3 regions of the Streptomyces sp. NPDC048483 genome follow, and region 2 is predicted to be linked to each of the others. Evidence: riboswitches for the same ligand, from Rfam matches in the RefSeq annotation. Region 2 holds a riboswitch; each other region holds the start of a gene.

What was found. Region 2 has a riboswitch for cyclic di-AMP ahead of AB0D04_RS35475 (M23 family metallopeptidase). Riboswitches for the same ligand answer to the same signal wherever they lie in the genome.
Region 1: another riboswitch for cyclic di-AMP. It lies ahead of AB0D04_RS16760 (M23 family metallopeptidase); the one in region 2 lies ahead of AB0D04_RS35475 (M23 family metallopeptidase).
Region 3: another riboswitch for cyclic di-AMP. It lies ahead of AB0D04_RS30695 (transglycosylase family protein); the one in region 2 lies ahead of AB0D04_RS35475 (M23 family metallopeptidase).

What each region holds. Positions count from the first base shown of each region.
Region 1 covers NZ_JBEZJZ010000027.1:17,134-27,554, forward strand. The annotation lists gene AB0D04_RS16745 (GNAT family N-acetyltransferase) at 1-368, opposite strand, end outside; gene AB0D04_RS16750 (HPr family phosphocarrier protein) at 506-787, shown strand; gene AB0D04_RS16755 (GntR family transcriptional regulator) at 1,180-1,869, opposite strand; gene AB0D04_RS16760 (M23 family metallopeptidase) at 2,118-2,930, opposite strand; cyclic di-AMP (ydaO/yuaA leader) riboswitch at 2,944-3,099, opposite strand; gene AB0D04_RS16765 (pitrilysin family protein) at 3,332-4,699, opposite strand; gene AB0D04_RS16770 (pitrilysin family protein) at 4,738-6,090, opposite strand; gene AB0D04_RS16775 (DNA topoisomerase IV subunit A) at 6,440-8,887, shown strand; gene AB0D04_RS16780 (CobW family GTP-binding protein) at 9,072-10,175, opposite strand; gene AB0D04_RS16785 (citrate synthase/methylcitrate synthase) at 10,360-10,421, opposite strand, start outside.
Region 2 covers NZ_JBEZJZ010000112.1:864-11,284, reverse strand. The annotation lists gene dcm (DNA (cytosine-5-)-methyltransferase) at 1-421, opposite strand, end outside; gene AB0D04_RS35505 (DEAD/DEAH box helicase) at 613-2,436, opposite strand; gene AB0D04_RS35500 (ParB N-terminal domain-containing protein) at 2,436-3,845, opposite strand; gene AB0D04_RS35495 (hypothetical protein) at 3,867-4,550, opposite strand; gene AB0D04_RS35490 (hypothetical protein) at 4,979-5,599, shown strand; gene AB0D04_RS35485 (hypothetical protein) at 5,699-6,001, shown strand; gene AB0D04_RS35480 (aldo/keto reductase) at 6,084-7,061, opposite strand; gene AB0D04_RS35475 (M23 family metallopeptidase) at 7,185-8,363, opposite strand; cyclic di-AMP (ydaO/yuaA leader) riboswitch at 8,375-8,522, opposite strand; gene AB0D04_RS35470 (DUF2332 domain-containing protein) at 8,894-10,054, shown strand; gene AB0D04_RS35465 (PP2C family protein-serine/threonine phosphatase) at 10,058-10,421, opposite strand, start outside.
Region 3 covers NZ_JBEZJZ010000080.1:9,064-19,484, reverse strand. The annotation lists gene AB0D04_RS30710 (DUF501 domain-containing protein) at 1-10, opposite strand, end outside; gene AB0D04_RS30705 (septum formation initiator family protein) at 127-579, opposite strand; gene eno (phosphopyruvate hydratase) at 705-1,994, opposite strand; gene AB0D04_RS30695 (transglycosylase family protein) at 2,275-2,919, opposite strand; cyclic di-AMP (ydaO/yuaA leader) riboswitch at 2,925-3,136, opposite strand; gene AB0D04_RS30690 (transglycosylase family protein) at 3,359-4,348, opposite strand; gene AB0D04_RS30685 (cytochrome P450) at 4,626-5,873, opposite strand; gene AB0D04_RS30680 (LysR family transcriptional regulator) at 6,116-7,006, opposite strand; gene AB0D04_RS30675 (MFS transporter) at 7,103-8,410, shown strand; gene AB0D04_RS30670 (nucleoside triphosphate pyrophosphohydrolase) at 8,467-9,480, opposite strand; gene AB0D04_RS30665 (SurA N-terminal domain-containing protein) at 9,564-10,202, opposite strand.

The DNA.
Region 1 (10,421 bases), on a different contig from region 2:
TGATGGGCGTCCTGCACCAGGAAGGCGACCTCGGCCTGGTCGTCCTCGGGGTCCTTGGCGGGCAGCCCCTGGTCGTTGATCCGGTCGTAGCGGACCGTGGCGATGAACTCGCCGCCCACGGTGGCGGCGAGGCCTACCCGGTCGACGTAGTCGTGGTGGGTGAACCGGTGGACATCACGGTCGGACAGACGCGGGTAGGGCGCGAAGAAGCGGTAGTACTTCGACTCGTCCGATACCTGCTCGTAGAACGAGACCAGGCGCTCGGCGTCGTCAGGGGTGATGGGACGGATCTGCGCCGTGCCGCCGTCGCGCAGCACCACGTCGGCTTCCCAGTGGGTCGGGTACGCGTGGTCCGGCTGCGTCTGCATGCGGACAAGCGTACGGCGGGGCACCGACAACCGGCACGGCATGCGTACCCTCTGCCACAACGCAGGGCTGCCGGAGCATTCCCGGCAGCGTGAGAGAATGGTCTAGACAACAGTCACCCGACTTGAAGGGCACCACCATGGCTGAGCGCCGCGTCAATGTCGGCTGGGCCGAGGGCCTGCACGCCCGCCCCGCCTCGATCTTCGTCCGGGCGGCCACCGCGGCCGGCATCCCGATGACGATCGCCAAGGCCGATGGCAACCCCGTCAACGCGGCCTCCATGCTCGCGGTCCTGAGCCTGGGCGCCCAGGGTGGCGAGGAGATCGTGCTGGCCTCCGACGCCGAGGGCGCCGAGGCCGCGCTCGACCGCCTGGCGAAGCTCGTCGCCGAGGGCCTGGAGGAGCTCCCCGAGACGGTCTGACGCCGTCGGGGTGCCCCTGCTCTCCTCTGTCCGCGGCCCCGCCGCGGTGACCGGAAACGGTCGCCGCCGCGGGGCCGTTTTGTGGTGGGGGCTGCATCGGGGGCTTGTTGTGGGTGACGGCTGTGGGTGGTTGCTGCGCGTGGTTGTTGTGCGTGGCGATTCCGGTGTGCGGACCGGGGTGATTCGCCACGGGGGCCATTCGCTGCGGGGCATTTCTTTGCGTGAAGCGGCGCCGCAGGAAACCATCCGGACCGAATTCACCGTACGGGCACGCCGAAATCCCGGGGTGCAAATTACTCCGGCCCCGGAAATGAGGCGCAGAAATACCGGTCCCCGATCATCGGGAACCATTGCCCCGCCCATTACCCGCCCCTTTGTATACAGCCCGCATGTTAATTGCGGGCACGCCCCGTGTTGACGGGCCGTTTCGCGTCCCTCACCGCGGGCGCGGCGGGGTGGCGCAGCCGGTGCGCCGGGAGGGAACGTTCGATATGAGCCGCCATCAGGGCGCGGGCCCGTTCCGCGTCTCCGCGGGCCACCGCGTCCAGCACCGCGCCGTGTTCGTCCCACGACTCGGCGGCGCGCGCGGGCAGTTCCACGACGTACATCCACTCGATCTTGCGCCGTAGCTGGGTGAGCAGCGCCGTCAGGCTGGGGCTGCCGGCCGCCTGGGCGAGCGTCTCGTGGAACCAGCCGTCCAGTTGGCGCACATCGGCGGGGTGACCGTGCCGGGCCCGTTCGCGGCCGAGCCGCACGAGACCGCGCAGCACCTTCAGGTGGGCGGGGCTGCGGCGGGCGGCGGCCCGGGCGGCGCCCAGCGGCTCCAACAGGGCGCGGATGTCCAGGAGATCGGCCGCTTCCTGCTCGGTGGGCTCGGCGACACAGGCGCCCGCATGGTGGCGGGTGGTGACGAAGCCCTCGGACTGCAGGGTGCGCAGCGCCTCGCGGACCGGAACTCTGGAGACGCCGTAGCGGGCTGCGAGAATTTCCTCGATCAGCCGGCTCCCCGGTGCGAGCGCACCGGAGACAATGTCATCGCGAATCGCCGTGCACACCGCATGCGCGGAAAGATGGCCTCGCATCGTCCGTGCCTCCGCCGTAATCCCCGGGAAACCCGCCGATCGGCGAGTTTTGTGTGACTCTATTCGACCGGAACGGTTTTTCCGACGGCCTCCGGTAATTCATGGATATTTTTTGGCCATGGGTCCGTCATGGTCCGCCACGGGTCCGTCATGGTCCGCCACGGCCCCGGACGGCCCGGCGCCTGCCGCCCGCCGGATACGCGGAAGCCCCGGCCGATGGCCGGGGCTTCACCTGGGCGCGCGGAGCGTCAGACGCCGACGCCGTGCGAACGCAGGTACGCGATCGGGTCGATGTCCGAGCCGTAGTCGGGGCCGGTGCGGGCCTCGAAGTGGAGGTGCGGGCCGGTGACGTTGCCGGTGGCACCGGAGAGGCCTATCTGCTGGCCGGGGGTGACGGTCTGGCCGACCGAGACCCCGATGGACGACAGGTGGCCGTACTGGGTGTACGTCCCGTCGTGCATCTTGATCACGATGTTGTTGCCGTACGAGCCGCCCCAGCCGGCCTCAACGACGGTGCCCGAGCCGACGGCGTGGACGGAGGTGCCGGTGGCCGCGTGGAAGTCGATGCCGGTGTGGCTGCCGGAGGACCACAGGCTGCTGGAGGCCTTGTAGCCGGTGGAGACGTAGGAGCCGGCGACGGGGGCGACAAAGGCGTTCAGGCGCTTGCGCTCCGCCTCGCGGGCCGCGCGCTCCTTGGCCTCCCGCTCCTCCTTGGCCTTCGCCTCGGCCTTCTTCTTGGCGGCCTCGGCGAGCCGCTGCGCCTCTTCGGCCGCCTTCTTCGCCGCGGCCTCGGCCTTCGCCTGCGCGGCGGCGGCCTCGGCGGCCGCCTGCTGCGCGTCGGCCTGCGCCTCGACGCGGCTGGCGAGCTCGTCGCCCATCACGACGGCCTGCTGCAGACCGGTGTCCTCGACGTGCGCCTCACTGGTGGCGGCCATCGCCGGGGAGGCGACGGAGGCGACGACGCCGGTGGCCGCGAGGGTGGCTATCCCGGCGATCTTGCGGGTCGTACGAGCCGTGCGGCTCGCACCACGATGTTTCCCGGTGGCACGGGTGAACGCCATGTGCTGGCTTGTCCTTTCCTCCCTTGTCGCCTACCGGGTTAGCTGACGGGTTCGGAGCAGGAAGGTCTCCTACGGGCTCCTCCGGAGAGGAGTCCGATTCACCCCAGGGGACGTGTGGGTCCCCGGCTCCCCTGGCTCGCGCCGTACGGGGACTCGGCGATGACTGTCCGGTGCCACTGTTGTGGCGGACTTGTGACGAACAGCCGGACCGACGCTAATCGGGACATCTTTCAATCGGCAAACAGAACCGGCTCTTTGTGCCGTACGCCACAGGGGCATCGGGCAACCAGCCACACCATTCCGGACATACAGCGACTCCCGTGGCGAAGGTGCACCACGGGAGCCGCCTTGTCGATATATGACCCATCCATGCCTGACCAGCGGTCAGACAACGGGTTTTCTCAGCCGCTGACGACCGTCACCTTGCCGATGCCGAGTTCCCTGACGGGCTCGGCGATCTGCGCGGCGTCACCCACCAGGACCGTCACCAGCCGGTCCATGGGGAAGGCGTTGACGGCGGCCGCGGTCGCCTCGACCGTCCCGGTCTCGGCGAGCCGGGCGTACAACTGCGCCTGGAAGTCGTCCGGGAGGTCCTGCTCCACCTGGTCGGCGAGCGTGCCCGCGACGGCCGCCGCGGTCTCGTACTTCAGCGGCGCGACCCCGACCAGGTTCTGCACCGCGACATCCCGCTCGGCGTCCGTCAGCCCCTCTGCCGCAAGGGTCCGCAGCACCTTCCAGAGGTCCTCGAGGGCCGGCCTGGTGGATGCGGTGTCCACCGACCCGCTGATCGCGAGCATCGCGGCGCCGCTCCCGTCGGCGGACGAGCGCAGCACCTGGCCGAAGGCCCGCACCCCGTAGGTGTAGCCCTTCTCCTCGCGCAGCACCCGGTCCAGCCGGGAGGTGAGCGTGCCGCCCAGGCAGTACGTGCCGAGCACCTGAGCGGGCCAGATCCGGTCGTGCCGGTCGGCGCCGATGCGGCCGATCAGCAGCTGCGTCTGGACGGCTCCGGGGCGGTCCACGATCACCACGCGGCCGGTGTCGTCGGCGGTGATCGCCGAGGCCTTGAGCGGCTCGGCGGTGGAGCCGGTCCAGGCGCCGAGGGTGTCGGCGAGCGCCGCTTCCAGGTCGACGCCGGTGAAGTCACCGACGATGACGGCGGTGGCCGTGGCGGGCCGTACATGGGCGTCGTAGAAGGCGCGTACGGCCGCGGCGTCGATGCGCTCGATGGTCTCCTCGGTGCCCTGGCGGGGCCGCGACATCCGGGAGGTGGCCGGGAACAGCTCCTTGGACAGCGCCATCGCGGCACGCCGCGCCGGGTTGGCGAGCTCGTGCGGGATCTCGTCGAGGCGGTTGCGTACCAGGCGCTCGATCTCGCTGTCCGGGAAGCCGGGGGCGCGCAGTGCGTCGGCGAGCAGGCCGAGCGCGCGGGGCAGCCGGGATGCCGGCACCTCGAGGGAGACCCGGAGGCCGGGGTGGTCGGCGTGCGCGTCCAGGGTGGCGCCGCAGCGCTCCAGCTCGGCGGCGAACTCCTCGGCGTTGTGCTTGTCGGTGCCCTCGGACAGGCCGCGCGCCATGATCGTGGCGATGCCGTCCAGGCCCTCGGGCTCGGCCTCCAGAGGGGCGACGAGGTTGATCTCGACGGCGACGACCTGCTGGCCGGGGCGGTCACTGGTCAGCAGGGTGAGCCCGTTGGCGAGTCGGAAGCGCTCGGGGGCCGGGAAGGCCCAGGGCTTGGGCGCGCCGCCCTGGGGCTGGGGGTGGAAGTCCATGGCGGGCGTGGCGGAGTCTGCGCGGGTGGTGGAGTCGCTCACCGGTCCGCCTCCTCGTTCTCGGTGTCGGCGGCCGGGTCGGCCGGGGCGGTCGGCTCGGTGGGCTCATAGACGAGCACCGCGCGGTTGTCGGGGCGCAGCCGGGCCTTGGCGACCTCCTGCACCTCCTGGGGGGTGATGTCCAGGACGCGATGGACGGCGCTCAGCGCGAGCTGCGGGTCGCCGAACAGGACGGCGAAGCGGCACAGTTCGTCGGCGCGGCCGCTGACCGTGGCCAGGCGGTCCAGCCATTCGCGCTCCAACTGGGCCTGCGCGCGCTCCATCTCCTCCGGGCTGGGCCCCTCCTCGGCGAAGCGGGCCAGCTCCTCGTCGACGGCGCGCTCGATGTCGGGGACCTCCACGCCGCCGGACGTCTTCACGTCCAGCCAGCCCAGCGAGGGCGCCCCGGCCAGCCGCAGCAGACCGAAGCCGGCGGCGACGGCGGTGCGGTCGCGGCGTACCAGGCGGTTGTAGAGCCGGGAGGACTCGCCGCCGCCCAGGACGGTCAGTGCGAGGTCTGCGGCGTCCGCCTCACGGGTGCCGTCGTGCGGCAGGCGGTAGGCCGCCATCAGGGCGCGGGAGGGCACTTCCTCCTCGACGACCTCGCGCAGCTGGCCGCCGATGACCTCGGGCAGCGTGCCGTCGCGCGGCGGCTGCTTGCCGTCGTGCGAGGGGATCGAGCCGAAGTACTTCTCGATCCAGGCGAGCGTCTGCTCGGGGTCGATGTCCCCGACGACCGACAGGACGGCGTTGTTGGGCGCGTAGTACGTACCGAAGAACGCCCGCGCGTCCTCCAGGGAGGCCGCGTCCAGGTCGGCCATCGACCCGATGGGGGTGTGGTGGTACGGGTGGCCGTCCGGGTACACCATGGCCGTCAGCTTCTCGAAGGCCGTGCCGTAGGGGACGTTGTCGTAGCGCTGGCGGCGCTCGTTCTTGACGACGTCGCGCTGGTTCTCCATGGACTCGTCGTCGAGCGCGGCCAGCAGCGAGCCCATCCGGTCCGCCTCCAGCCAGAGGGCGAGCTCGAGCTCATGTGCGGGCATGGTCTCGAAGTAGTTGGTGCGCTCGAAGCTCGTGGTGCCGTTCAACGATCCGCCGGCGCCCTGGACGAGCTCGAAGTGGCCATTGCCCGTCACCTGGGCTGACCCCTGGAACATCAGGTGCTCGAAGAGGTGCGCCAGGCCCGTACGGCCCTTGACCTCGTGGCGGGAGCCGACGTCGTACCACAGGCACACCGCCGCAACCGGGGTCAGGTGGTCTTCGGAGAGCACCACGCGCAGGCCGTTGGCGAGCCGGTGCTCGGTCGCTGTCAGGCCGCCGGAGCCGGCTTGTTCTGTGGCCGTGTGACCCATGGGCATGTACGTCCCTTCGATCCGCTTGCGAGGAAGTCCTGTCACTCTATGCAACCGCGCCGACATCTGGCGAAGTTCCCGGACGAGCGGACCCGTACGGAGGGCGTTACGCGGCCGCCCCGGGAGCCGAAAGGGGAGTCGCGGTCGGCGTTGTCAGTGGGGCGGTCCACAATGGTCCGCGTCAGACTCAGGCAGACTCACACGTCGGTCCGTCGGCACATCGATGCGCCGGCCGGCCGATCCGACATCCGGTCGACCGGCGGTTCCGGTCGACCCCGACAGTGTTGACCGACCCGGCATTGTTGATCCCACATCGGCAGTAGACGCAGCAGAAGGAGCCGCAGCCGCGATGGCCCGCCGCAGCACGAAGACCCCGCCGCCGGACGACTTCGAGGAGAGGATCCTCGACATCGACGTCGTCGACGAGATGCAGGGTTCCTTCCTCGAGTACGCGTATTCGGTCATCTACTCCCGCGCCCTGCCGGACGCCCGCGACGGTCTCAAGCCCGTGCACCGCCGCATCCTGTACCAGATGAACGAGATGGGCGTGCGGCCCGACCGCTCGTACGTCAAGTGCGCCCGGGTCGTCGGCGAGGTGATGGGTAAGCTCCACCCGCACGGCGACGCGTCCATCTACGACGCGCTGGTGCGGATGGCACAGCCGTTCTCGATGCGGCTGCCGCTGGTGGACGGCCACGGCAACTTCGGCTCGCTGGGCAATGACGACCCGCCGGCCGCGATGCGTTACACCGAGTGCCGGATGGCGTCGGCGACGTCCCTGATGACGGAGTCCATCGACGAGGACACCGTCGATTTCGCGCCGAACTACGACGGCCAGGAACGAGAGCCGGTCGCCCTCCCCGCCGCGTATCCCAACCTCCTGGTCAACGGCACGTCCGGCATCGCGGTCGGCATGGCGACCAACATGCCGCCGCACAACCTGGGCGAGGTCATCGCCGCCGCCCGCCACCTGATCAAGCACCCGAACGCCGATCTCGACACCCTGATGCGCTTCGTACCGGGCCCCGATCTGCCCACCGGTGGCCGGATCGTGGGCCTGGGCGGCGTACGGGACGCGTACGAGAAGGGCCGTGGCACCTTCAAGATCCGCGCCACGGTCACTGTGGAGACCGTCACGGCCCGCCGCAAGGGACTGATCGTCACCGAACTCCCCTTCACCGTCGGCCCCGAGAAGGTCATCTCCAAGATCAAGGACCTGGTCGGCTCGAAAAAGCTGCAGGGCATCGCGGACGTCAAGGACCTGACCGACCGCAAGCACGGCCTGCGGCTGGTCATCGAGGTCAAGAACGGCTTCAACCCCGAGGCCGTCCTGGAGCAGCTCTACAAGCTCACGCCGATGGAGGAGTCCTTCGGCATCAACAACGTCGCCCTGGTGGACGGCCAGCCGCTGACGCTGGGCCTCAAGGAGCTGCTGGAGGTCTACGTCGACCACCGCTTCGATGTGGTGCGCCGGCGCAGCGAGTTCCGGCGCGGCAAGCGGCGCGACCGTCTCCACCTGGTCGAGGGCCTGCTGACGGCGCTGGTGGACATCGACGAGGTCATCCGCCTCATCCGCTCCAGCGAGAACAGCGCCCAGGCCAAGGAGCGGCTGATCGAGCGGTTCTCGCTGAGCGACATCCAGACGCAGTACATCCTGGACACGCCGCTGCGCCGGCTGACCAAATTCGACCGTATCGAGCTGGAGTCCGAGCGGGATCGGCTCAAGGAGGAGATCGAGAAGCTGACGCAGATCCTGGAGTCGGACGCCGAGCTGCGCAAGCTGGTCTCCGGCGAGCTGGCCGCGGTCGCCAAGAAGTACGGCACGGACCGGCGGACGGTCCTGCTGGAGTCGTCGGGCACCACTGTCGGTGCGGTGCCGCTGCAGGTCTCCGACGACCCGTGCCGGGTGCTGCTGTCCTCGACGGGGCTGCTCGCACGTACGGTCACCGGGGAGTTGCCGTTCGACGCGGAGGCCAAGCGGGTCAAGCACGACGTGATCCTCTCGGCCGTGCCGGCCACGACCCGCGGCGAGGTCGGCGCGGTGACGTCCACCGGGCGGCTGCTGCGGATCCCGGTGATCGATCTTCCTCAGCTGCCGGAGACGGCCGCGGCACCCAGTCTCGCCGGTGGCGCGCAGATCTCGGAGTTCCTGACCCTCCAGGACGGCGAGGAACTGATCTGCCTGATCACACTGGACGAGTCCTCGCCCGGTCTGGCACTCGGCACGGAGCAGGGCGTCGTCAAGCGGGTGGTGCCCGACTACCCGTCCAACAAGGACGAGCTGGAGGTCATCACCCTCAAGGACGGCGACCGCATCGTGGGCGCGGCGGAGCTGCGTACCGGTGACGAGGACCTGGTCTTCATCTCCAGCGAGGCGCAGCTGCTGCGCTATCCGGCGTCCCAGGTACGGCCGCAGGGGAGGCCCGCGGGCGGCATGGCGGGCATCAAGCTGAGCGAGGGCGCGAAGGTGATCGCGTTCGCCGCGGTCGATCCAGCCTCCGACGCCATGGTGTTCACGGTCGCCGGCTCGCACGGCACGCTGGACGACTCGGTGGCCACGGCCAAGCTCACCCCGTTCGACCAGTACCCGCGCAAGGGCCGGGCGACGGGCGGCGTGCGCTGCCAGCGGTTCCTCAAGGGCGAGGACTGCCTGACCACGGCGTGGACCGTCGCGGCACCGGTACGGGCGGCGGACGCCAAGGGCGCCCCGGTCCAGCTGCCGGAGGTGGATCCGCGCCGGGACGGCTCGGGTGTTCCGCTGACGAAGCCGGTGGCGGCGCTGGCGGGGCCGGTGTAAGCGGATCTTGTTCGTTGGGCGGCCGGCCGGTCCTTTGGGGCCGGCCGGTTTGCTTGGTGGAGCAGTGTGGGTGGGTGGCTGTGGGGGTGGTGGGTGGGTGTGGGGGTGGTGGCTGTGGGGCTTGGGGATGCGGTCTGCGGTTCGTAGCCGGTGCCCCACGGCCTGCGGCGCCCTTGGCCCGTAGCTACTCCTCGCGGGAGGCCACATAGCGCAGGACGCCCCACATGCTGTGCTCGGAGGCCTCCCGCGGAGCACCGTCACGGCACGTCGCCAGCTCTTTCCGCACCGCCGCCGCGTCGATCCGGCTGCCGATCAGGACGAGTTGAGTACTGCGCTCCTCGTCACGGCCCCACGGCGAGGGGTAGAAGCGGAGGAAGTCGCCGACAGCGTGCACAGTGAACTTCTGTCGGCTGCCCGGGACATCGAAGTGAACAAAGCCCTTGATGCGGTAGAGGCCGGTGGGCCGGTCATCAAGAAAACCCATAAGTCGATGCGGATTCATCGGCTCCGACGAGGTGAACTCCACGCTCTGGTAGGCGGCGTGGAGGTGACCGCAGGGCTCGCCAGGACCGTGGTCATGGCCGTGGTGCGCCTCGTGCGCGTGATCGGGACCTGCGGCCGAGCCCGCACCGCTCTCCCGCAGCAGATCCTCGAACGACAACTGCCTGACGGCTGCATCGAGGTCCTCTCCCACCCCACGGTCGAAGAACAGCTCCGGATCGATGCGCCCGTACGCCGTGCAGACCACGGGCCGGCCCGGCGCAAGGTCGGCGAGTGTGTCCATGAGCTCCTGGCGCGCAGCGTCCGCGATCCGGTCGGCCTTGTTGAGCACCACAAGATCCGCGATACGCATGTGCCGGTCGAGTTCGGGATGCCGGGTGCGGGTGACCGCGAACTCGGCCGCGTCGACGACCTCGATCAGCCCGCCGTAGACAATCCGGTCGTTCTCGCTGGCGAGGATCATCCTGATGACTTCCTCGGGCTCGGCCAGCCCGCTCGCCTCGATGACGATGACATCAATACGGGCGGCGGGGCGGGCCAGCCGCTCCAGATAGGTGTCGAGGTCGCTGCTGTCGACCGCGCAGCACAGGCAGCCGTTACCGAGCGAGACCATTGAGTCCACCTGCCCGGCGACGGTCATCGCGTCGATCTCGATGCTGCCGAAGTCATTGACGATGGCACCAATACGGGTACCGGCGCCGGCGCCGAGCAGGTGGTTGAGGAGGGTGGTCTTGCCCGACCCGAGAAAGCCCGCGAGCACGACGACCGGGATCTGTTGCGTGGCCAAGGGGCGCCTCCATGGTGCGGGTGGCGAGCCGCACGGACCGGCGGCGGACGAGCTGCCGATCGTAACGGAACCCCTCCTGCGCACCCTGAGGTCGCCCCTGCGCCACCGACGTCCGTCCGGCTGCCGACTTGTCCAGCAGCAGGCCTCCCCCGTCCCCGCTCTCCCGCTTGGCGTAGGGCAGCCGTCAGGGCGCGATATCGGGCACCGGCTGCGGCGGGGGCGGACCGACGTACCGGGCCGCCGGCC
Region 2 (10,421 bases):
GCACATTTTCGATCATCACGGCCCTGGGCTTCAGGTCATCGATCAACTCGATCATGCGCGGGAACAAGTCCCGCTCGTCGGCGGCCCCAAGCTGCTTTCCCGCCACAGAGAAGGGGGGACAAGGAACTCCTCCGGCCAGGAGGTCAAGATCTCCCTCATTGAGCGCCTTCCCGCCAAGCGCCTCCATCTCACGTCGGGCCTTGAACTCGGAGACAAGATCCTCGTTCAACGCTTCACAGGCACCCCAGTCGTTATGGCTGGCAATGTTCGTTTTCAGCGTCGCATGCGCATTTTTGTCAATTTCGACGAGGGCAAGGTGCCGGAATCCCGCTCCGTGCAAGCCGAGCGCCTGCCCACCTGCTCCTGCGCAGATCTCAATCGAGGTCAGCGAATCGCTCTCGTCACGGCCGCTCGCGCCCATGGGCGTGGATCCTCCTGGTGTGGCTCAAAGCAGATTCTCAAGTGTCGCAGAGTTCCCGGCTGCCGCTCACAAAACGCTGCTGCCCGTTGGTCTGCCGTTCACAGCACCAGAAGTTTCCCAGCAGCCGTGAAGGCCGCTCCGGGCAGGGGGCGTCCCGGCCTCGGAGCAGCCTCCCGCCTCGGCATATGGCCTTACCCCCTGCCGATGTGCCTCAGCATTGCGCGCATGTCCTGCGGGTCCAGGCCGCCCGCCGTTGCGGGCGCCTCTTGCAGATCGGCGAGCTGCTGGACAGAGGGGTCGTCCAGCACCCTGGCCATGAAGTCCAGCTTCTGCTGCAGCCGAGCGGCCACTACCCCATCGATCGTCTCCTCCGCAGCGAGAACCGTCACCCGTGTCTCTACATCAGGGTCAAGCCCGAGCCGGTGGATACGGTCGAGGCTCTGCAGGTACCGACCTGCCATGAAGTCTCTGTCCACGTACACCGCGTCGTGGCACACCTGATGCAGGCTGATCCCCTCGCCGAGGGTGGCCGGGTTAGACACCAGCACCATGCAGTCAGGGTCTTCGCGGAAACGGCGGAGCTGCTCCTCCCTGTCTGCCGTCCCTCCGTGTACCACCGCCGGACCGAAGTTCTCCAGCAGCTTGGCCAACGACGTCAGGCTGCGTACGAACGTCGTCCAGACAAGCGTCTTGCGCCCTTCCTCGGCGTTCGCTGCCACGATCTTCGCGGCTTCCGCGTACTTGGGAGACAGTTCGTAGCTAGGCAGGTCCCTCAGCAGCTCATAAAGCGAGTCGCCCTGCGGGATCTCCAGAGGGGGGAGGCGGTACTCGACCGGTTCATGTTTGGTGCTCCCCTCAAGGAGCAGCGAGGGGTTCGTCGCCGCCATCAAGAGCCGCAGGGCAGATTTGCCGAGCGCGGCGAAGTCGTCGGCGGAGGCTTCGGCTCGCGCCGACATGTCGCCCACGAGCGCGCCATAGATCTCCATGTGCAGCGCAGGCATGCGCACTGGCACCAACTTCGGCTCAAGCGGCGGAAGTTCAAGCTCACGTTTGGTCGTCCGTGTGAAAAGCGGACGAAGTGCGGAACTCGCCTGCGCCAGGTCGCCATCTGCCACCGCCTGGGCCACCGACCGCTGCCCGTAGCCTGGCCAGACGAAACCCAGGAGGTTCTCCAGATCCTTCGCACCATTGGGCGCCGGAGTCCCTGTAAGGATCAACCGCCGCCTGGCGAGCGGCCCCAGAGTCATACAGGCAGCACCGTACGTCCCCCGCGTGCCGAGCTTCATACGGTGCGCCTCATCCAAAATAATCATGGAAGGCTCTTCCTGCAGCCAGGCTGCAAGGAACGACAGCGAGCGGTCTAGTCGTTCATAGTTCACGATCAAGAGCTCGGCCCACTGATCGCGGGCCGATTCGAGGAGCATGGGCCGCGGCCGGTTACTGAAACAGGCGCCGCTCTCATACAGCCATGACTCATAGGCTGATTTCGGACTGACCACCATCAGTCGGTTCACCTCTGCCTTCGCCTTCATTGCGGCGTAGACAGCAAGCCCGACGCGGGTCTTGCCAGCACCCGGAACACTGAAGTTCGCGCCGTGCCGGAGCGACAGCAGCTTGGCGATATCACGTTTCTGGAAATCCGTAAGCGGAGCAGTCCAGTTGCCGCCCAGCACGCCCACAACGTCACTGGTAGCCAGCCGCGCCGAGGCGTCCGGCGCCTCCAGCTCCTTCCGAACCGTTTCCGAGTCTTGAACACTGGATACGACGAGGTGCCTGAGTTCAGCAGCCCATTCGACTCCCTTGGGGTCGGACCAGCTGCTGACTGCATTAAGGTTTGAGAGGAGATCGTCGATTTCGACGATCACAGCGAGGGGGCCCAGCTGTCCGCCCGTACGAAAACGGGCCGACAGCTGGACAAGTTCCGGGCGGTACTCCTCCGTCGTTCTCAGGACAACCTTCGTGTGTGACGTGTCGAACCCAAGCTGCAGCGTGATACCACTGCCCGCCTCTGGCATCAGTCCACTACCACGTGTGCGGCGCTGACCAGCCACCTGACACCTACACCGGGTTCCTGCGACCCTCTGCCGGCCTGGTGTGCCAGCTGCCGGAAGCTCTCCCTCAGTTTGAGCGCGGCCTCATCAAAGGCTGCTTCGTCGAGGCTGTGCGAAGCCCGCGCCTTCACCAGCTCATCGACGCACAGCTCGATTGCCGCACAGGCATCCATTAGGCGCTCCGGCGCGATCTGCTTCCGCTTACGCAGTCGCGCATCGCGGCCCGCCCTGTCGATAGCCTTGTCGAACGCCTTGTGCAGATCATCCTGCAGAGACTGCGCTCCGCTCTTCTCTTCCGCACTCGAATCCCGTGCGGCGACACGCGCTTTTGCCTGAAGCACCTGCCGGTTGAGCTCACGCGCGGTGGACACCTTGGACGATGTCCCCGGGACCGAAATCCCCAGTCCAGGCACAGCGATGCTCTGTTCCTGTTCCGACTCTGTGATCAGTCCGGCCGGCAGGACGCTGGACAAGTACTTCTCCTGGAAGCCCTCTTCAATGTGCCGGACGTCCGTCTTCGAAAACCCCAGGGTGATCGCTGCCATGCGGGTCTCCTTGAGAATCTCCGCCCGGTCCGGGTCGGCAGCAGCGAGCTTGCTGTAGTCGCGGTGCAGCTCCTTCAACTTCTCCTGGTGATCCTCGAAGTCGACCAGGCGCAGGGCAGCATTCCCATTCTGGCTGCGTTCGATCTGATCGCGTACGACCCGCAGAATCCACCTTTCCTGGTCGTACGTCTTCACCTGGATCCGGAACGCCTTGGCGATGACATCCGGAGTACGCCCGAGGCTTGCCTGCTCTTCCATGGCAAGCAGCCGGTTGATGTACGAGTAGTCGCGACGGTGGTCCTTGCGGAGCTGCAACGACAATTCCACGGCATTGATGTCAGCCCAGGTGAATGACTCGGGCAGGACACCGACGCGCATCGAAGCCGCGCCCAGTCCCTTGAGCGCCGCTGCACGGGTGTTTCCGTTGACCAGGATGCCGTGGTGAGTAATCAATCCCGGGTCGGTCTGCCCGTATTCTTCCAGGCTCTTCTTCAGCTTTTCAAAGGCAGGGTCGCGCCGAGTAGGGTCGGCCGGCTCGTTCTGGAGCAGAGACTCCAGATACTCCTGGCCCTTGTGCCCCCAAGGGTCGGACTCAAGCGCCCTGTCCTTCTGTGCGTCATGAGTCCGCTGTGCGCGAATGCGATGGGTTGCCGGGTTGTAGTAGAGACCCGAGAGAGGCAGATCGATGACCTCAACGTTCAGCGGCTGCCCGTTCCAGTCCACCGTTACGGTCTCGCGTGTGCCCCCGGAACTCTTCACCTCCTCAACACGCTTCTTGATCAGCTCGCTGAACTCGGCCGCCCTCGGCGGCGGCGGGAATTGCTGCATGATGTAACCCCGTCCCCTTTGCTAGCTCTCGCCTCGAATTGCCTGCTTGACGACCTCACGCGCCTCCGCCGGCAGCGTCCGGTACATTCCCCAGAGCTTCTCAAGGACGCTATACGTGCGCTGATCTGCCTCCAGCCACTGCGCCAAGACCTTGCGCTCGACAAGCCCGAGCGTGTCCACACGCTTCAACAGGACCGTCAGATCGGCTTCTCCGCCGCGGTTTCCCACCCGACAACGGTTACACTCGGTGACCAGCTGCGTATTCGTTGCGCCGTCGGCGAGCTTCACCTGACGCCGCGCAATGTCGAGCTGCGCGGTCCCCGGACTGTCGCCGTAGCGCTCGCCAGCCCCCACTCCGCAACTGCGGCACAAGTAGTCGTCTGACTTCATGACATCGCTCCGCTGGGTAGCGGTCAGACTGCTGTTCGGCTTGGCCTTCCCTTTGCCCGGCACCCAGACCGGCTCCCCCTGCTTCATGAAGCGATGCTCATTGCTGTTGAGGCCCGGGTCCTCGCGGCTGGTGAGGATGACCCAGCCAACATCACGCAAGTCGCGCATACGACGGTCAATCTGTGCGATACCGGGAAAGGCCTCACGCATCGCGGCCTTCGTGAACTGGTTTCCCTCGCCGACCACTTCCACCAGCCACCGGGCAACGCGGATCTTCCCGCCGTGTTGCGTGTCCTGCCAGGACGGCGCATCCATGATGGCCCCCACCCTTCTGCCGACATCAAGGTCCACCCGACTGGCCGCGGAGAACCCGTAACAGCCGCTGTGGTGCCATCTATGTCAGCGGCTCCGGGCGAACATTGCGAGCAGCAGCCGACGTTGCCCGGACAAACGCAACAAAGGCGCTTAGCCTTGCCAGCACTGTTGCGACGGCGAAGGCAGGGTGGATGGCACGGCAGGGACGTCAACTGGCCCCTATTGACCCGGGTCTGGCAGAGGGGAACCGGCGGCTGGCGGAAGCCCTCCGGTCCCTGCGCTTGCTCCTGGCTCCAGGGACGGAGACGTTAGCGGCGGTCGCCGATCAAGCCAGCCTAGATTGCAACCGCGAACGTCCACTGAGCACAACCGCCGTCTCCCGCTACTTCAGCGGCCAGGTGATAGCCCCGGGGTGGTTCATCTGCTGGTTGCATGAGAAGGCGCAGCGTGGTGGTCACGGCGGGGAGCACCCCCACGCACTCGACGATCTGCTCGCGCTGCAAAGGTTGGCAAAGAAGCCAACCGACTGCTCCGGTTGCAACAAGCTCATCAAGGAGCTCTGTCGCAGTGACGCGGAATTACTGACGTCCAAGAGCCGGAGGTGGCATCTCGAACGTGCTCTTGCCGCATGCCGTGATGTGACTCGTCGGGCCGGTTTCAAGGCCGGCTCCCACGACTATTCGTCGGCGCCACGCAGGCAGGGGGCTCCCCTGCCGGTCCCCCGCTACCGGCAGGACCGGCAAGATGAATGGAAAGACCTCCAGGCCGCCCAAGCCGTGGCGGAGCACGTGAAGGCACTGGCAAGCGAACAGAAGCACCACGAAGTGGCGGCGGCACTCCAAAACGCTCAAGCGGTGCTGTCGCCCGTTGAGACGGCCGCTGTAGTGGTCGTACTGCGCAGTGCGGAGGTGAACGGCGTCGCCGAGACACTGCTCAAGGGGTACGCACGTGACCTGCCTGCTCATGCGGTTATGGGTTTCGCCCGCAGCCTCCTGCAGCATGGTCTCCCAGCCGACGCGGAAGCGGTTCTTCATACCGCAACTAGTTAGCTGCGGCAGCCCGGGCCGGCGCCCGCTGGCTCTTCGCGAGCCGAGGGCGTCTCGCACGTAAGATCGGACCCCGTTGTCCCAGATAGGGAGGTTATGGCGATGGCTAGCGTTCCAGCGACAGTTGTGGCAGTAAGCGGCCTGGTGGGGGGATACGGAGTGGCCCGCTGGACTAAGCGGCGCCCTCTTGGCGGCGTAGCCCTCGCAGCCGCTGGAGCCGTAGCAGCCACGGGGTGGCAGCAGAAAGCCGGGACGGCAACGGCTGCCGCATTGACTGGCACTTATGTGGCTGCATTCGCCGGCTCCCATCCGCTTGCCAAGAAGATCGGGGCCTGGCCCGCGGTGTTTGCGGTGGCGGGCGGGGTTGCCGTGGCGTCGTGGGTGGCGGTGGACCGTCGGGGGTAGGCAGGCCGAGGCGTGTACGGGGTCGGCGGTCCGAGGTGCCGTCGGCCCGGTATACGCGTCAAGGTCGAGAAGGTCAGGCCGTTTACGCCGACGCCTCGTTCAGCAGGTTCAGTTCGACCTCCGTGAGCGTGACGTCGGCGAGGGCCAGGAGGGCCGGGAGTTGGGCCACGGTGCGGGCGCTGGCTATGGGGGCGGCGACCGTGGGCCGGGCGGCGAGCCAGGCCAGGGCCACGGTGGCGGCTTCGGCTTCGTGGGCGGCGGCGACGGTGTCGAGGGCCTGGAGAACGCGGATGCCGCGGTCCGTTGACAGGTGACGAGCGGCGCTCTCGGAGCGGACGCTGTCGACGGCGGTGTCGGGGCGGTACTTGCCGGTCAGGAAGCCCGAGGCGAGCGCGTAGTACGGGACCGCGGCCACGCCGTTGCGGGCGGCCACGTCGGCGAGTTCGCCCTCGTAGGTGTCGCGGGAGACCAGGTTGTAGTGGGGCTGGAGGGCCACGTAACGGGCCAGGCCCTCGCGGTCGGAGAAGGCCAGGGACTCCTCCAGGCGCCGCGCGGAGATGTTCGAGGCGCCGATCTCGCGGACCTTGCCGGCCTGGACGAGGTCGTTGAGGGCGGTGAGGAATTCCGCGACCTCGACGGACTCGTCGTCGAAGTGGGTGTAGTAGAGGTCGATGTAGTCGGTGCGCAGGCGGGTGAGGGATGCGTCGACCGCGGACTTGATGGTGGCGGCGGAGAGGCCCTTGTAGGCGGGGTGGGCACCCACCTTGGTGGCGATGACGACATCGGAGCGATTGCCGCGGGACGCCAGCCAGTTGCCGATGACGGTTTCGGACTCGCCGCCCTCGTTGCCGGGGACCCAGGCCGAGTAGACGTCCGCGGTGTCGATGAAGTTGCCGCCGCCGGCCACGTACGCGTCGAGTACGGCGAAGGATTCCGCCTCGTCCGCCGACCAGCCGAAGACATTGCCGCCGAGGGAGAGGGGGGAGACGGAGAGCGAGCCGAGGGAGGTGCGGGAGGCGCGCGAAGCGGGGGAGGCGTGGGAGGTGTGTGTCGCGGTCATGCGTGGTTTCAGCGTTGGGGGGAGGGGAGTTATTCCCGGAGATGTGCCCGGAGATGTGCCCGGAGATGTGCCCAGGATCTTCCTGGGGGTGCGCCGGCAGGACGTGTCCCCTCCCCCGGCGCGTCAGACGTTCAGCCCATGGTCACGCAGCCACGGCATCGGGTCTATCGGGTCGCCGGCACCGGGGCGGACCTCCAGGTGGAGATGGGGGCCCGTGACATTGCCGGTGGCGCCTACGCGGGCGATCACGTCGCCGGTGTTGACCTTGCCGGAGGTCTTCACCATGGAGGACAGATGGCAGAACCAGAGCTCGGTGCCGTCGTCGAGGGTGAGGACGATGCGGTAGCCGTACGAGCCGGCCCAGCCCGCCTGGGTGATGGTGCCGGAGTGAACTGCCTTGACGGGAGTACCGGTCGGTGCGGCGAAGTCCTGTCCGGTGTGGTCCGCGGCCCAGCGGTCGCCGGCCTGGCCGAAGCTGGCGGTGAGGGTGTAGGAGGCGACCGGGGTGATGAAGCTCTTGGCCAGTTCGGCGAGGCGTTCGGCCTCCGCCTTCTTGCGGGCCGCCTCCGCCGCCTTGCGCTGGGCCTCCCGCTCCGCCGCCTTCTTGGCGGCCGCGGCCTTCTGGGCCGCCTCCTGGTGCGCTGCGGCGTCCTTCGCGGCCTGATCGATGGCGGCGGATTCGGCGGCGTCGCGCGCCTCCTGCTCGGCCGCGTCCTGCTGCGCGTCGGCCTGCTGGAGGATGCGGTTGCGCAGCGCCTCGCCGGCATCCGCCCCCTGGGCCGCCTCGCTCTGGGTAAGGCCCGCCTGGGAGAGGGGGCCGGGGGAGGACGAGCTGGACGAGGAGTCCGTACCGGAGCCGGAATCGGAACCGGCGTCGGATATGAGGCCGCCTATCCCGGGGAGGGACTTGGCGTCCGGCAGCTTGTCGGAGATGTCGTCGGCCATGCCGCCGATGTCGGGCATCGAGATCGGGACGGGCGGCCGGTCCTCGGCGGTCGCCATGCCGCTCGCGCCGACCGCCGCGATGACGCCGACGCCCAGGACCGTACCGCTGCGGGCGAGTCCGCCGCCGCGCTGCTTGGCCACCCGGTGCTTGCCGCGGACGGACCGGACGGACTCCTCGGTGGGGTTCCACTCTTCCCACGGTCCGTCGCCGTCGCGCGCACCGTCGCGCTCGCGGTCGCGGACGCCGCCCTGGTAGACGACACCGGGACCGTCGAAACGGCCTCGGCCGTCGAACGGACCCCGGTCATCGAGGTCGGCGGCTGACGGTGCCTCGGGGGCAGGCCTATTGGACGCCACGGGGGCGCACTCCTTTCCCTCCTTCACGCCTACCGGGTTAGCTGACGGGTTCGGAGCAGGAAGGTCTCCTACGGGCGCCTCTGATGGGAGGTGCCCGATTCACCCCAAGGTGGTGGTTCCCCGGTTCCCTCGGTGCAGTTCCTGCGGTGCGTGCAGGCACTTCGTACGGTTCGCGCGGAGCGGATCCGCTCGGCTGGTACGGGTATTGCTGCGTGCCGTAATGAAGTGGCTGACGTGCAGGGCGTGCGCGTGCGGGATTCGGCGTCGGCGCGCGGTGCCGCCTCTTGCGACGGCTGGGACGACCGCGCTCCGTTATCGGACAGTAATAGAGATCGCCGGTGTTTTCCAAGCCTTCCCGGGAATCTGTATGCGCTCCGCACGAGCCATGGCGTGGACTTTTTCCCCCACCAGGGGCATAAAGCGGGCGAGTTGCCCACCCGTCGCCAAACGATCTCTCGGCGATTGTGTGCCAGTTGTTATGCGGAGGGGTGCCTGGCCATTACGCAGCGTGAGAGCAGTAACGTCGGATCATGGTCGTCAACGTGGTCAACGTCGTCAACAGCGCGCAGACAGTTGCGGATCGGTACCGGGAGTTCTCCTGGCAGCAGGCGCGGGGACGGTCCGACGCCCACGCGGAGTTGACCGTCCGGATCAGCCACGACGAGGAGTTCTGCGATCTGTTGTCGGGATCACTGCCGGCCGGGGACAAGCAGCAGCCGGGCCTCCTCCTGGCCGCCGTCCGCCATCTCGACGGCCCGCACGCCGAGCACGGGCCGCGCGACGAGGCGGCGTACGGACGCTGGCGCGAGTGGACCATCCGGCACTGGGACGAGGTCCGCACGGTGATCATGCGGCGCACCGACCGGACGGACGAACCGGCCCACTGCGCCACACTGCTGCCGCTGCTCGCCCGTCTGCCACAGCCGCTCGCGCTGCTGGAGGTGGGCGCGTCGGCGGGACTGTGCCTTCAGCCGGAGCGGTACCGGTACCGGTACCCAAACGGGCAAAGCGATACGGCCCCGGGGACGGAGCTCGGGACAGACATCGGGACGGAGCTCGGGACGGACATCGGGACGGACTTCGGAGCGCCCGGAAGCCCGTTGACCTTCACCTGCCGTACGAGCGCCGCCGGCCCCGGCCCCGTACCGGAGCCCCCCGCCCGCCTCCCCGACATCGTCTGGCGCGCCGGTATCGGCCTCGACCCGCTCGACCCAGTCGCCGAACGCGATGACCTCCGCTGGCTCCAGGCCCTCCTCTGGCCCGGCGACGACGCGCGCGCCGCCCGCCTCGAGGCCGCCATCGACGCCGTACGGACCGCGCCCCGCCCCCGGATCGTGCCCGGCGACCTGCTCGACGAGCTGCCCGCGCTGGCCGCCGAGGCCCCGCCCGAGGCGACGCTGGTCGTCTTCCACACGGCCGCGCTGGCCTGCCTCCCACTCGCCCGCCGCGAGGAGTTCGCCGGTCTCGTACGGTCCCTGCTCGCCGAGCGGAGCGGCCCCGGCCACTGGATCTCCCACGAGCACCACACCGTCCTGCCGTGGATCACCGCCCCGGCACACCGGGCCCTGCGCCCCGAGGACGCCCAGCCGCTGACCCTCGCGCTGGACGGGCGCCCGGTCGCCCTCACCGGCCCGGACGGCCGGAGCCTCCACTGGCTCCCGGAGGACGCGACGGCCGCGCCCGCCGGCTGAGGCCTACTCCCCCAGCGGCCGCTGCACCGCCAGCAGCGCCATGTCGTCCGCCTGCGACCCGCCTGTATGCCGGGCCACGTCCTGGGCCAGGATGTCCAGGAGGGCGTCCGGTCCGGGGAAGTGGCGGCCGCGCAGCCGGTCCGGCGCGTCGTAGAAGCGGCCGTACCGGTCCCTGGCCTCGGTCACCCCGTCCGTGAACAGCAGCAGCATCGCCCCGGCCGGGAAGAACGTCTCGTCCACCCGGTCCGGCCACCCCGCGACCTCGCTCATTCCCACTGGCAGCGCGGCCGAGGCGGGATGCAGTTCGCACAGGCCGCCGTCGGTGGCGAGCAGCAGCGGGGCCGGGTGGCCGCGGTTGAGGATGCGC
Region 3 (10,421 bases), on a different contig from region 2:
CGGTGTCCATGTGCGCTTTCGGTGGGGAGGGGTGAGGTGGGTGGCAAGGGGGCGTGGACTCCCCCTTATGACAGTACGGGCTGGTGCCGCCCGGCCGTACGGGCCAGGGCTCGGTGACCGTACCGCCTACCGTCGGACCGCCGCGTCGACGTCGGCCAACAGGTTCTCGTACCAGGGGGGCGGGGCCGCTTTCGGCGCCCGCTGTGCCGTGCGGGTGGCGGAGCCGTCCTGGACGATGTAGCCGGTTTCGCCGGGCATGACGAAGTGCAGATGGCGGCGGGCCTGCTGCTCGACATGGGCCGGGTCCTGCCAGCGGGCCTTCTGGTCGCGCAGGCGGTCCAGCGTCCGGCCGGCGTTCTCGGCCTTGCGGCGCTGGTCGGCGATGTCCGAGCGCTGGGAGACGTACTGCCGTATCGGGTAGGCGAGCGCGACGACCAGCGCGCACATCACCAGGGCCAGCAGTGCGGCGCGGCCGGTGAGGCGGTTGCGGCGGGGCGGGCGGGTGCGGTAGACGCGGGCGGCCGCTTGTTCGCCGAGCGCCTTGAGCCGGGTCGCGGTCGAGAACCGGTCCGCGGGCACGTCGCCTCCCCTTGAGTCCTGACGTCCGAACGACATACGTCCCCGGCAACGGTACGGGACCGCTGCCGGGGACGTACGGAAGCTGGGTCACCCCAGCAGCTGGGGCAGATCAGCCCTTGCTGGGCTTACTGGTTCGCAGAGCGAAACCGCGGGAAGGCGGACCGGCCCGCGTAGACCGCCGCGTCGTCGAGGATCTCCTCGATGCGCAGCAGCTGGTTGTACTTGGCGACGCGCTCGGAGCGGGCCGGGGCGCCGGTCTTGATCTGGCCGCAGTTGGTGGCGACGGCGAGGTCGGCGATGGTGACGTCCTCGGTCTCACCGGAGCGGTGCGACATCATGCACTTGAAGCCGTTGCGCTGGGCCAGCTCGACGGCGTCCAGGGTCTCGGTCAGCGAACCGATCTGGTTGACCTTGACCAGCAGGGCGTTGGCGGAGTTCTCCTCGATGCCGCGGGCGAGGCGCTCGGGGTTGGTGACGAAGAGGTCGTCGCCGACGAGCTGCACCTTGGTGCCGAGCTTCTCGGTGATGACGTTCCAGCCGGCCCAGTCGTCCTCGAACAGCGGGTCCTCGATGGAGACCAGCGGGTAGGCCGCCACCAGCTCCTCGTAGTACTCGGTCATCTCGGCGGCCGAGCGGCTCTTGCCCTCGAACTGGTAGGTGCCGTCCTTGTAGAACTCGGAGGCGGCGACGTCCAGGGCGAGCGCGATGTCCTGGCCGGGGGCGTAACCGGCTTCCTTGACGGCCTCGAGGATGAGGTCGAGGGCCTCGCGGTTGGAGCCGAGGTTCGGGGCGAAGCCGCCCTCGTCGCCCAGGCCGGTGGCCAGACCCTTGGCCTTCAGGACCTTCTTGAGGGTGTGGTAGACCTCGGCGCCCCAGCGCAGCGCCTCGGAGAAGGACTCCGCGCCGATCGGGGCGATCATGAACTCCTGGATGTCCACGTTGGAGTCGGCGTGCGACCCACCGTTGAGGATGTTCATCATCGGGACGGGCAGGACGTGCGCGTTCGGGCCACCGAGGTAGCGGAACAGCGGCAGGTCGCTGGCCTCGGAGGCGGCGTGCGCGACGGCGAGGGAGACGCCGAGGATGGCGTTGGCGCCGAGCGAGCCCTTGTTGTCGGTGGCGTCCAGGTCGAACATCGCCTGGTCGATCAGCCGCTGCTCGGTCGCGTCGTAGCCGACGAGCTCCGGGCCGATCTGCTCGATGACGGCCAGGACGGCCTTCTCCACACCCTTGCCCAGGTAGCGGTTCGGGTCACCGTCGCGAAGCTCGATGGCCTCGAAGGCGCCGGTCGAGGCGCCGGACGGCACGGCGGCACGCCCCGTGCTGCCGTCGTCGAGGCCGACCTCGACCTCGACCGTGGGATTACCTCGCGAGTCGAGAATTTCGCGGGCTACGACGACGTCGATGGACGGCACGTTGTCTCCTTCATGGGTGTCTGGAGTTCTGCAGCACGAGCCTAACGGCCCCGGACACGTCCGCCTGCCGTCGGCCCGCTCTGTGGGATGGAAAGGCCCAGAAAACTTCCCATAAGCGCAGTTCACGGGAGGTATAGGGGCATTGTTCACCAAGCGGGGAACGGTGGCGAACGGAGAAGCCCCGCCGCGGCGCGCCGGGGGGAATGGCGCGCCGGGCGGGGCTGTCCCGGAGGTGCGGGCCCGTTGCCCGGGCCCGCGGGAGTCCCGGTGAGGGGACGGCTCAGATGCTCAGCTTCTGCCCCGGGAGGATCAGGTTCGGGTTGCCGCCGATGACGGACTTGTTGTTCGCGTAGACCGTCTTCCAGGTGGTGCCGTGCGCCTTGGCGATCTTGGCGAGGGTGTCACCGGACTTGACGGTGTAGTTGCCGTGGCCCTGCGGCTTCTGCGGGGCCGGCTGGGCCTTCTCCTGCTTCGGGGCCTGCTGGGTCTGCTTCGGCGCGGGCTGCGCCTTCTTGACCTCGGCCTTGGAGGAGCTGTCGAGGTCGGGGGACGGACCACCGGCGGTCAGGTTGCCGGCACCGGCGCAGGACCAGGCGCCCGGGCCCTGGATGGCGAGGAGCTTCTCGGCGGCGGCTATCTGCTGGGCCTTGGTGGCCAGGTCGGCGCGCGCCGCGTACTGGGTGCCACCGGCGGCGGCCCAGGAGGAGTTGGAGAACTGCAGGCCGCCGTAGTAGCCGTTGCCGGTGTTGATCGACCAGTTGCCGCCGGACTCGCACTGGGCGACCTTGTCCCAGGTGGCGACGGACGCGGCGGAGGCGGAGGTGGCGCCCATCAGCGGGACGGCGACGGCGGCACCGGCGACACCGGCGAGGGTGGCGATGCGGACGGCCTTGGACGGACGGCGGTGCTTGCCCTTGTTCAGCATTGCGTTCGTTTCCTCACCGACGCCTGCGAGGTGAGCTGTCGGGTTCGGGCTGTGAGCTGCCCGGCCGGTGCGCGGTGCGCGCACCTGACTTCACCCCAAGCCGGTCGACCCGCTTTCGCGGGCGGGGCCGGCACCTACCTTGGGTCCCCCGCTCCTGCCTTCGGCGCTTGCGCGTCAAGTGCCTCCGACCACCGGCAGGATTCGGCGTGTGATCGAAGGGCCCGCTTTGGCGAGCGGTCCCGACCGTAAGCAGTAACCCCCTTGGTGTTCAAACCCCACCATCTGAACCAAGTTGACCGTTTTTGATCACAGGGGCCGTTTATTTCCGCAGGTCGGCCGCGGTGCGCCAGCGGTACGGAATCCGGCGGACGAGCCGGACACCGCACCCCGCAACGAGACCCTTGTCTCACTTTCACCAAATGGGGCGAACCGGCGGTAACTAGCCTGCCGTGTGCCCGAGATCGAGCAGCTGACCCGGGTGGATCAGGTCCGCGTCGCCCCCGACAACCTTCTCATTACGGTCATAGAGCGCGGTCCAGCCGCCGGGCAGATCGTGCGCCTCGGCGATGCCTGACAGGGTGTCACCGGCGCGGACGGTGTAGTCGCCGGCGGGCGCGGACGGGCCCTTACGGGGACCGGCCCCGGGGTCCTCACGGTGCTCCTCGCCGCCGCGCGAGGCGTGGCGGCCGGTGGGCCGGTCGCCGTCGCCCGCATCCTTGCCGCCCTTGCCGCTTCCGCCGCCCTTGCTGTCGTCGGCGTCGCCGCGGTGCTTGCCCTTGGCCGGGGCTTCGGGGGTGGCCGGGCCACTGGGGTCGTCCGTACGGCTGCCGTCCTCGCCCGGGTGGGCGGAGTCGGACGGGTCGGACGGGTGGAACGGGTCGGACCCGTCCTCGGCGTCCGATGGGTCGTCGGCGTCCGATCCGTCGTCGGGGGTCGACGGGGACGGCGACGGCGACGCGTCATCGGCACCGTGCCCCTCGTCTTCACCGTCACCGGACGGGTCATCGGACGGGTCTGCCGACGGGTCCGCGGTCGGGTCGTCCTCGTGCGTGGAGTCCGACGGCTCGGGCCGCGGTGTGCTCGTACTGCCCGGATCGACCTCCGGGGCCTGCCCGTCCCTGGCCAGCCCGGCGTTCACCGCGCAGCTCGGCCAGGCGTCCGGGCCGCGGTCGTCGAGGATGGACTCGGCGACGGCTATCTGCTGGGACCGGCTCGCGAGGTCCGGGCGCGAGGCGTACGAGGTGCCGCCGTACTGCTCCCACATCTCCTGGGTCAGCTGCAGACCGCCGTAGAAGCCGTTGCCGGAGGCCGCGCTCCACATCCCGCCGCTCTCGCACTGCGCGACCTTGTCCCAGGTGGCGGTGTCGGCGGCCTGTGCGCCGCTCGCGGCGAACAGCGGCAGTGCCATACCGGCGCCGGTCACTCCCACCGTGACAAAGATGGCCGGTGCCTGACGGGGGCGACGATGTCGGCCGTTCCCGGAGCGCATGCGGTTGCCTTTCGAGCGGCGGTGACGTGCTGGAGTTGTCTGCCGAGCCGGAGCGGTGAGGCGAACGGACACGGCGAACCGGTACGGCCTGTCGAACTCGCGGCCGATTCGGTGGATCGAAAGGTAGCCGGGGTCACGGGTAGTCACAAGTCGGTGTAGTGGAGATCACGCGGAGGTCACGCGCCTGACCGTCCGTCACCATGCGGGTAATCGCTGGTCAGACGCGCTCCGCGCGATCTTCCGGAGTGAACTCCACCGGCAGCGACCGCAGTCCGCGCATGATGAGCCCGCCGCGCCAGCGCAAATCGTCAGGTTCTGCGGCAAGCCGGATGTCCGGAAGCCGCGTCAGCAGCGTCGCGAGGGCCGCCTGCCCCTCCAGCCGGGCGAGCGGCGCACCCAGGCAGTAGTGGATGCCGTGCCCGTAACCGAGATGCTGGTTGTCACGCCGGGTGAGGTCGAGGACGTCCGGCTCGGCGAAGCGTGCGGGGTCGCGGTCGGCGGCGGCCAGCACCACCAGGACCGGGTCGCCCTCGGCGATCCGCTGCCCGCCCAGCGTCAGCGCCTCGGTCGCGAACCGCCAGGTGGCCAGCTCCACGGGACCGTCGTACCGCAGCAGTTCCTCGATGCCGGTGGCGAGCAGGTCCGTATCGCCCGCCGCCATCGACTTCTGCAGCAGCTCGCGCTGGGCGGGGTGGCGCAGCAGCTGGTAGGTGCCGTTGCCGATGAGGTTGACGGTGGTCTCGAAGCCGGCGAAGAGCAGGATGAACGCCATCGCGGCGACCTCGTTCTCGGTGAGGTGCTCGCCGTGGTCCGAGGCCCGGATCAGCCCCGAGATCAGGTCCTCGTCCGCCTCCGCGGTGTCGCCCAGGGACTCGCGCTTGCGATGGATCAGCTCGGCGAGATAGCCGCGCATCTTCTTCACGGAACGGGCCACTCCACCGCGCGGGCCTCCGCCGTGCCGGATCATCATGCCCGCCCAGTCGCGGAAGTCGTCCTGGTCCTCGCGCGGTACGCCCAGCAGATCGCAGATCGCGTAAATGGGCAGCGGGAAGGCGAATTCATGGATCAGGTCCGCCTCCCCGCGCTCCGCAAAGCCGTCGATGAGGCGGTCGGTCAGCTCCTGGACGCGCGGGGCGAAGGCGGCGACCCGGCGCGGGGTGAACGCCTTGGAGACGAGACGGCGCAGGCGCGTGTGGTCGGGCGGGTCGATATTGAGCAGGTGCGTCATGAGGTTGGCGCTGCGCTCGCCGGGGATGCCGACCTTGCCCTTGCCGTGGGCCGCCTCGCTGTGGTGCACCGGATTCTTGGAGAGCCGGGCGTCGGCGAGCGCCTGGCGCGCATCCCCGTAACGCGTCACCAGCCACGCCTCGACGCCGCTGGGGAGCGCGGTCCGGTGCACCGGCGCATGCTCGCGCAGCCAGGCGTACGCGGGGTACGGGTCGGCGGCGAACTCCCAGGTGAACAGCTCGGGCCGGTCCGCGGGGGCGGCCGGGCAGCCCGTGGGGGCGTCGGCGGTGGTGTCGGGGGTGGCGTCTGGCGTGTCGTGCACCTCCCGACCGTAACGCCTGCCTCAGGTGCGGTGCGCCGTCCCGCAGGCCCCGCCCGTCGCCCGGGTCCGGTCGCCCGGGTCCCGTCGCCCGGGTCCCGTCGCCCGGGTCCCGTCGCCCGGGTCCCGTCGGGGTCACACTCCCCCGGATCCCGTGGGGTTCACATTCCCCTGGGTCCCGTGGGATCCACGCCCAGCCCCTCCAGAAACGCCGCGGCCGCCGGCGACGGGCCAAGGGCGCTCCACACCACCCGCTCGGTGCGCTCGGGAGCGGGCCGTACGCGCACGATGGCCAGCCCCGCCAGCTCGGAGGCGATGGCTTCCGGAACCATCCCGACCCCCAGCCCCGCCCGCACCAGCTTCGCCAGAAACTCAACAGTCGTCACCTCGAACGCCACCTCCGATGTCAGTCCCGCCGCCCGGAACGCGTCATCGCGCTGCCGGCGGGCCGCCGACCCCGCCGCGAAGTCCACAAAGCTCTCCCGCGCCAGCCGCGACAGGGTGGTCCACTCCCGCCCGGCCAGCGGATGTTCCGGTGCCACCACCGCGACCAGTTCGCCGCGGGCCAGCTCCTGCTCCCGTACGCCGGCGGTGCGCGCGCCGGGCACCAGCCCGACGAAGGCCACATCCAGCGCCCCCTCCCGCACCTTCTCGATGAGCGGATCGCTCATCTCCATCAGCAGACTGACCCGCACCCGGGGGTAGCGGGCACGGAACGCGCCCAGCTCCTGAGCAAGATCGACGGCCGCGACCGTCGAGATCGCCCCCACCGCCAGCCGCCCGCCCACCTCCCCGGTGGCCGCCGCCACCTCCGCGCGGGCCCGCTCGGCCGCCTGCAGCGCCTGCCGGGCGACGGGTACGAACGCCTCACCCGCGGCGGTCAGCCGGACGCTGCGGCTGGTCCGGTCGAAGAGCCGCGCGCCGAGTTCCTTCTCCAGGCGGGCGATCTGGTGGCTGAGCGCGGACTGTACGACGTGGCAGCGCTCGGCGGCCCGGGTGAAGCCGCCGGTCTCGGCGACCGCGACCACATACCGCATCTGCTGAAGCTCCATGCCGGTCGATGGTAGAGGCGATCGATCTCATTTCACGATGGATGCGATGAAAACTATGTGTTGGACTCATTGATGTGCGGCGCTCAGGCTGGGCCCATGACACCCGAGAAGCCCGCCTGCGGACAGTTGGGGCGCGGCACGCTGCTGCTGATGTCCGTCGCCACCGGTCTGTCCGTCGCCGGCAACTACTTCGCCCAGCCGCTGCTGGACCTCATCGGCCGCGACCTCCAGATGTCCGTGTCCACCGCCGCCCTGGTGGTGACCGTCGCCCAGACCGGCTACGGACTCGGCCTGCTCCTGCTCGTACCGCTCGGCGACCTGGTGGAACGGCGCCGGCTCGCCGTCACCCTCTGCGCGCTGACCGCCGCCTTCCTGACCGTGACGGCCGCCGCGCCGAACGGCGCCCTCCTGCTGACCGGCACCGCGCTGACCGGCCTGACCTCGGTCGCCGCCCAGGTCATCGCCCCGTACGCGGCAACCCTCGCCGCCCCCGCCGAACGCGGCCGCACGGTCGGCACCGTCATGACCGGTCTCCTCCTGGGCATCCTGCTGGCCCGTACGGCCGCCGGGATGCTCGCGGAAGTGGGCGGCTGGCGCACGGTCTACTGGGTCAACGCCGGGCTGATGCTCCTGATAGCCGTACTGCTCCGCCTCCGGCTGCCCGCTCTCCGTACGACGGCCGGGCTGCGCTATCCGGCGCTGCTGCGCTCGACGCTCGCGCTGTTCGTCACGGAGCCGGTGCTGCGCCGGCGGGCCGCGCTGGGGGCCCTGGCCTTCGCGGGATTCAGCGTGCTGTGGACGTCGATGGCGTTCTTGATGTCCGGCCCGGCGTACGGCTGGCAGGAGTCGGCGATCGGGCTGCTGGGGCTGGTCGGCGCGGCCGGTTCGCTCTCCGCGTCGGTGGCGGGGCGGCTGGCGGACCGGGGGCTGGTGCACCGGGTCACGGGCGTCATGGCCGTTCTGCTGCTGGGTTCGTGGGGGTTTCTGGCCCTCGGCGGCGAGGGCGGCGCGTGGTCGCTGGCGGCGCTGCTGGCGGGGGTGATCGTCCTGGACCTGGCCGTGCAGGGGCTGCATGTGAGCAACCAGAACGTGGTGTACGGGCTGCGGCCGGAGGCGCGCAACCGGCTCAACTCGGCTTACATGAGCAGCTACTTCGCGGGCGGCGCGGTGGGCTCGGCGCTGACGTCGGTGGTCTGGGCGGCTGATGGATGGCGTGGGGTGTGCGTGTTGGGGGCGGGGTTGGCGGCGATGGTTGTGGCGGCGTGGGTCGTCGAGCGGGTACGCAACCGGCGTTCCCCGGCCGGTGCCGATTCATCGCCGCCTCTGCATCACCGCTCAGACGGCGAACTCCCCGCCTTTGACCACCGAGACGACCGACGACCAGCCGGCCGCCGGGAACAGTAGCGCCGGGCCGTGCGGGACCTTGCTGTCGTGGCCGGGCGGGACCGCCCCCACCACGACTAACCGGCCGCGCCCTCCGCGGCCAGCACCGCATCCCGATAGGCCCGAGCCGCCGCCCGCAACGCCGCCTCCGGGTCGACGCCGTCCCGTTCCGCCCGTACGGCCATCGCCAGCAGCTCGTACCCGATCCCCTCGCCCGCGGGCAGCGCCACCTCCAGCCCCACCGTCCGCGCCCGCGACGCCAGCTTCGCCGCCAGGGCGAGACCGGGCTGGCCCAGCGGGACGCCCTCGGTCAGCGACTGCCGCTGCTTCTCCTCCGCCTTGGTGCGCAGCCAGTGGGCCTTGACGTCCTCGGGGGTCTCGGCCGCCTCGTCGCCGAAGACATGCGGATGGCGATGGACGAGCTTCTCGACGATCGTCCCCGCCACGTCGTCGATCGAGAACGGGTCCTCGGGATCGTCCTGCGCGATCCGGGCGTGGAAGACGACCTGGAGGAGGACGTCCCCCAGCTCCTCCCGCAGCTCGTCGCGGTCGCCGGCCTCGATCGCCTCGACCAGTTCGTAGGCTTCCTCCAGGCCGTACTTGGCGAGGTCCTGGTGCGTACGGATGCTGCTCCAGGGGCATTCGGCGCGGATCTGGTCCATGACCTGGACGAGGTCGAGCAGCCGGGCGCCCGGCAGGTCGTAGGAGCCGGGCAGCAGCTCCAGGTCCGGCATGGTCTCGCGGCCGGATCCGGCCAGTCGGGCCAGGCCGTCGGTCAGCGCGCTCTCGCCGTCGGCGGAGGTGATGACGACGGCCGTACGGGCCTCCGGGACGCAGTAGTCCACGAGCTCGCGGGCGGCGAGGGACGCCGCCTCGACCTCGATGCCGGCCTCCCGCAGATACGGCAGCTGGGGGTGGGCCGGGTCGGCGCTCAGCACCCGGTCCGCCGCGCGCAGGACCTGCCACGCGGGCCAGGACAGGAGTCCGGGGGCGATCCGGTGGCTGGTGGTGAGCAGGATCAGGCGCCCGGTGCCGCCGCCCTCGGGGAGGGGGTCGGCACCGGTGTCGGCAGCAGAGGCGTCAGCATTCACGCTTCGAACGTAACGCACCGCACTGACAACGCCCGGCGCCGGTGCCACGGAGCCCGTCGCTCAGGCCTGCGTACGGGTCCCGCTCAGGCCTGCTGCCTCGACGGGCCCGTGGTGATCCACGGCTCCTTGGTCTCCCCCAGGATGACCTGCCGGTCGTCCCACTTCCCGAACCGCGGATTGACGTCGATGCCCATGGACCGCGACGTCTTGGACAGGGCCTGCGCGAGCTGCTGCTGCCCCTGCGCCCGGCCCCGGTCGGCACCCAGGTGCTTGGCAAGCCCGTCCAGCAACAGCTGATTACGGACCATGGCATCGATCTCGTCCGGCGCGATGCCCTGCTGGAGCCACATCGCCTTCAGCCGCTCGGCGCCACCCGCGCGTTCCTCGGCCGCCGCCCGCCACTTCTGGACGGCGTCCCGGGTGACCTTGACCCCGGCGTCCCCGGCGCTGCGCGCCAGCACCTCGTCGAAGATCATGCCGTTGAGGGTGGCCAGGCTCAGCCGGCCGGTGTTCATGATCAGCTGCGCGCCCTGCGGGGACCTGCCCTGCGCCTCGCGCACATCCTTCACCTTCGTCTGCAGCTGTGCGACGGTGATCCGCTTCCCGTCCACAACGGCCGCAGCACCGGGGTGCGCGCCGCCGCCACAGGCGGCCAGCAGCGGGGTCGCGGCCAGTAGGGCGGCAGTGGCGGATACGGAGAGCGCTGTCCTACGGCGGAACACTTGGCCTCCCGGCAGATCGTGCGACGGAGTCTCGACCTTGCGTGATCGAGATCGATGCTAAGGAGTCGGCGTGGCCTGGGCCACTGCTTCGGCCAACGATCTCTCCCGGTGGCGGTTTCCCCTGGGACGGCTTCCCCTTGGGCAGCCTCCGGCCCCCGTTCCTTCGTGTGCCGTAACACGCCGGACGGTCGGACCGGCCGGGCCGGACCGGACAGCTCG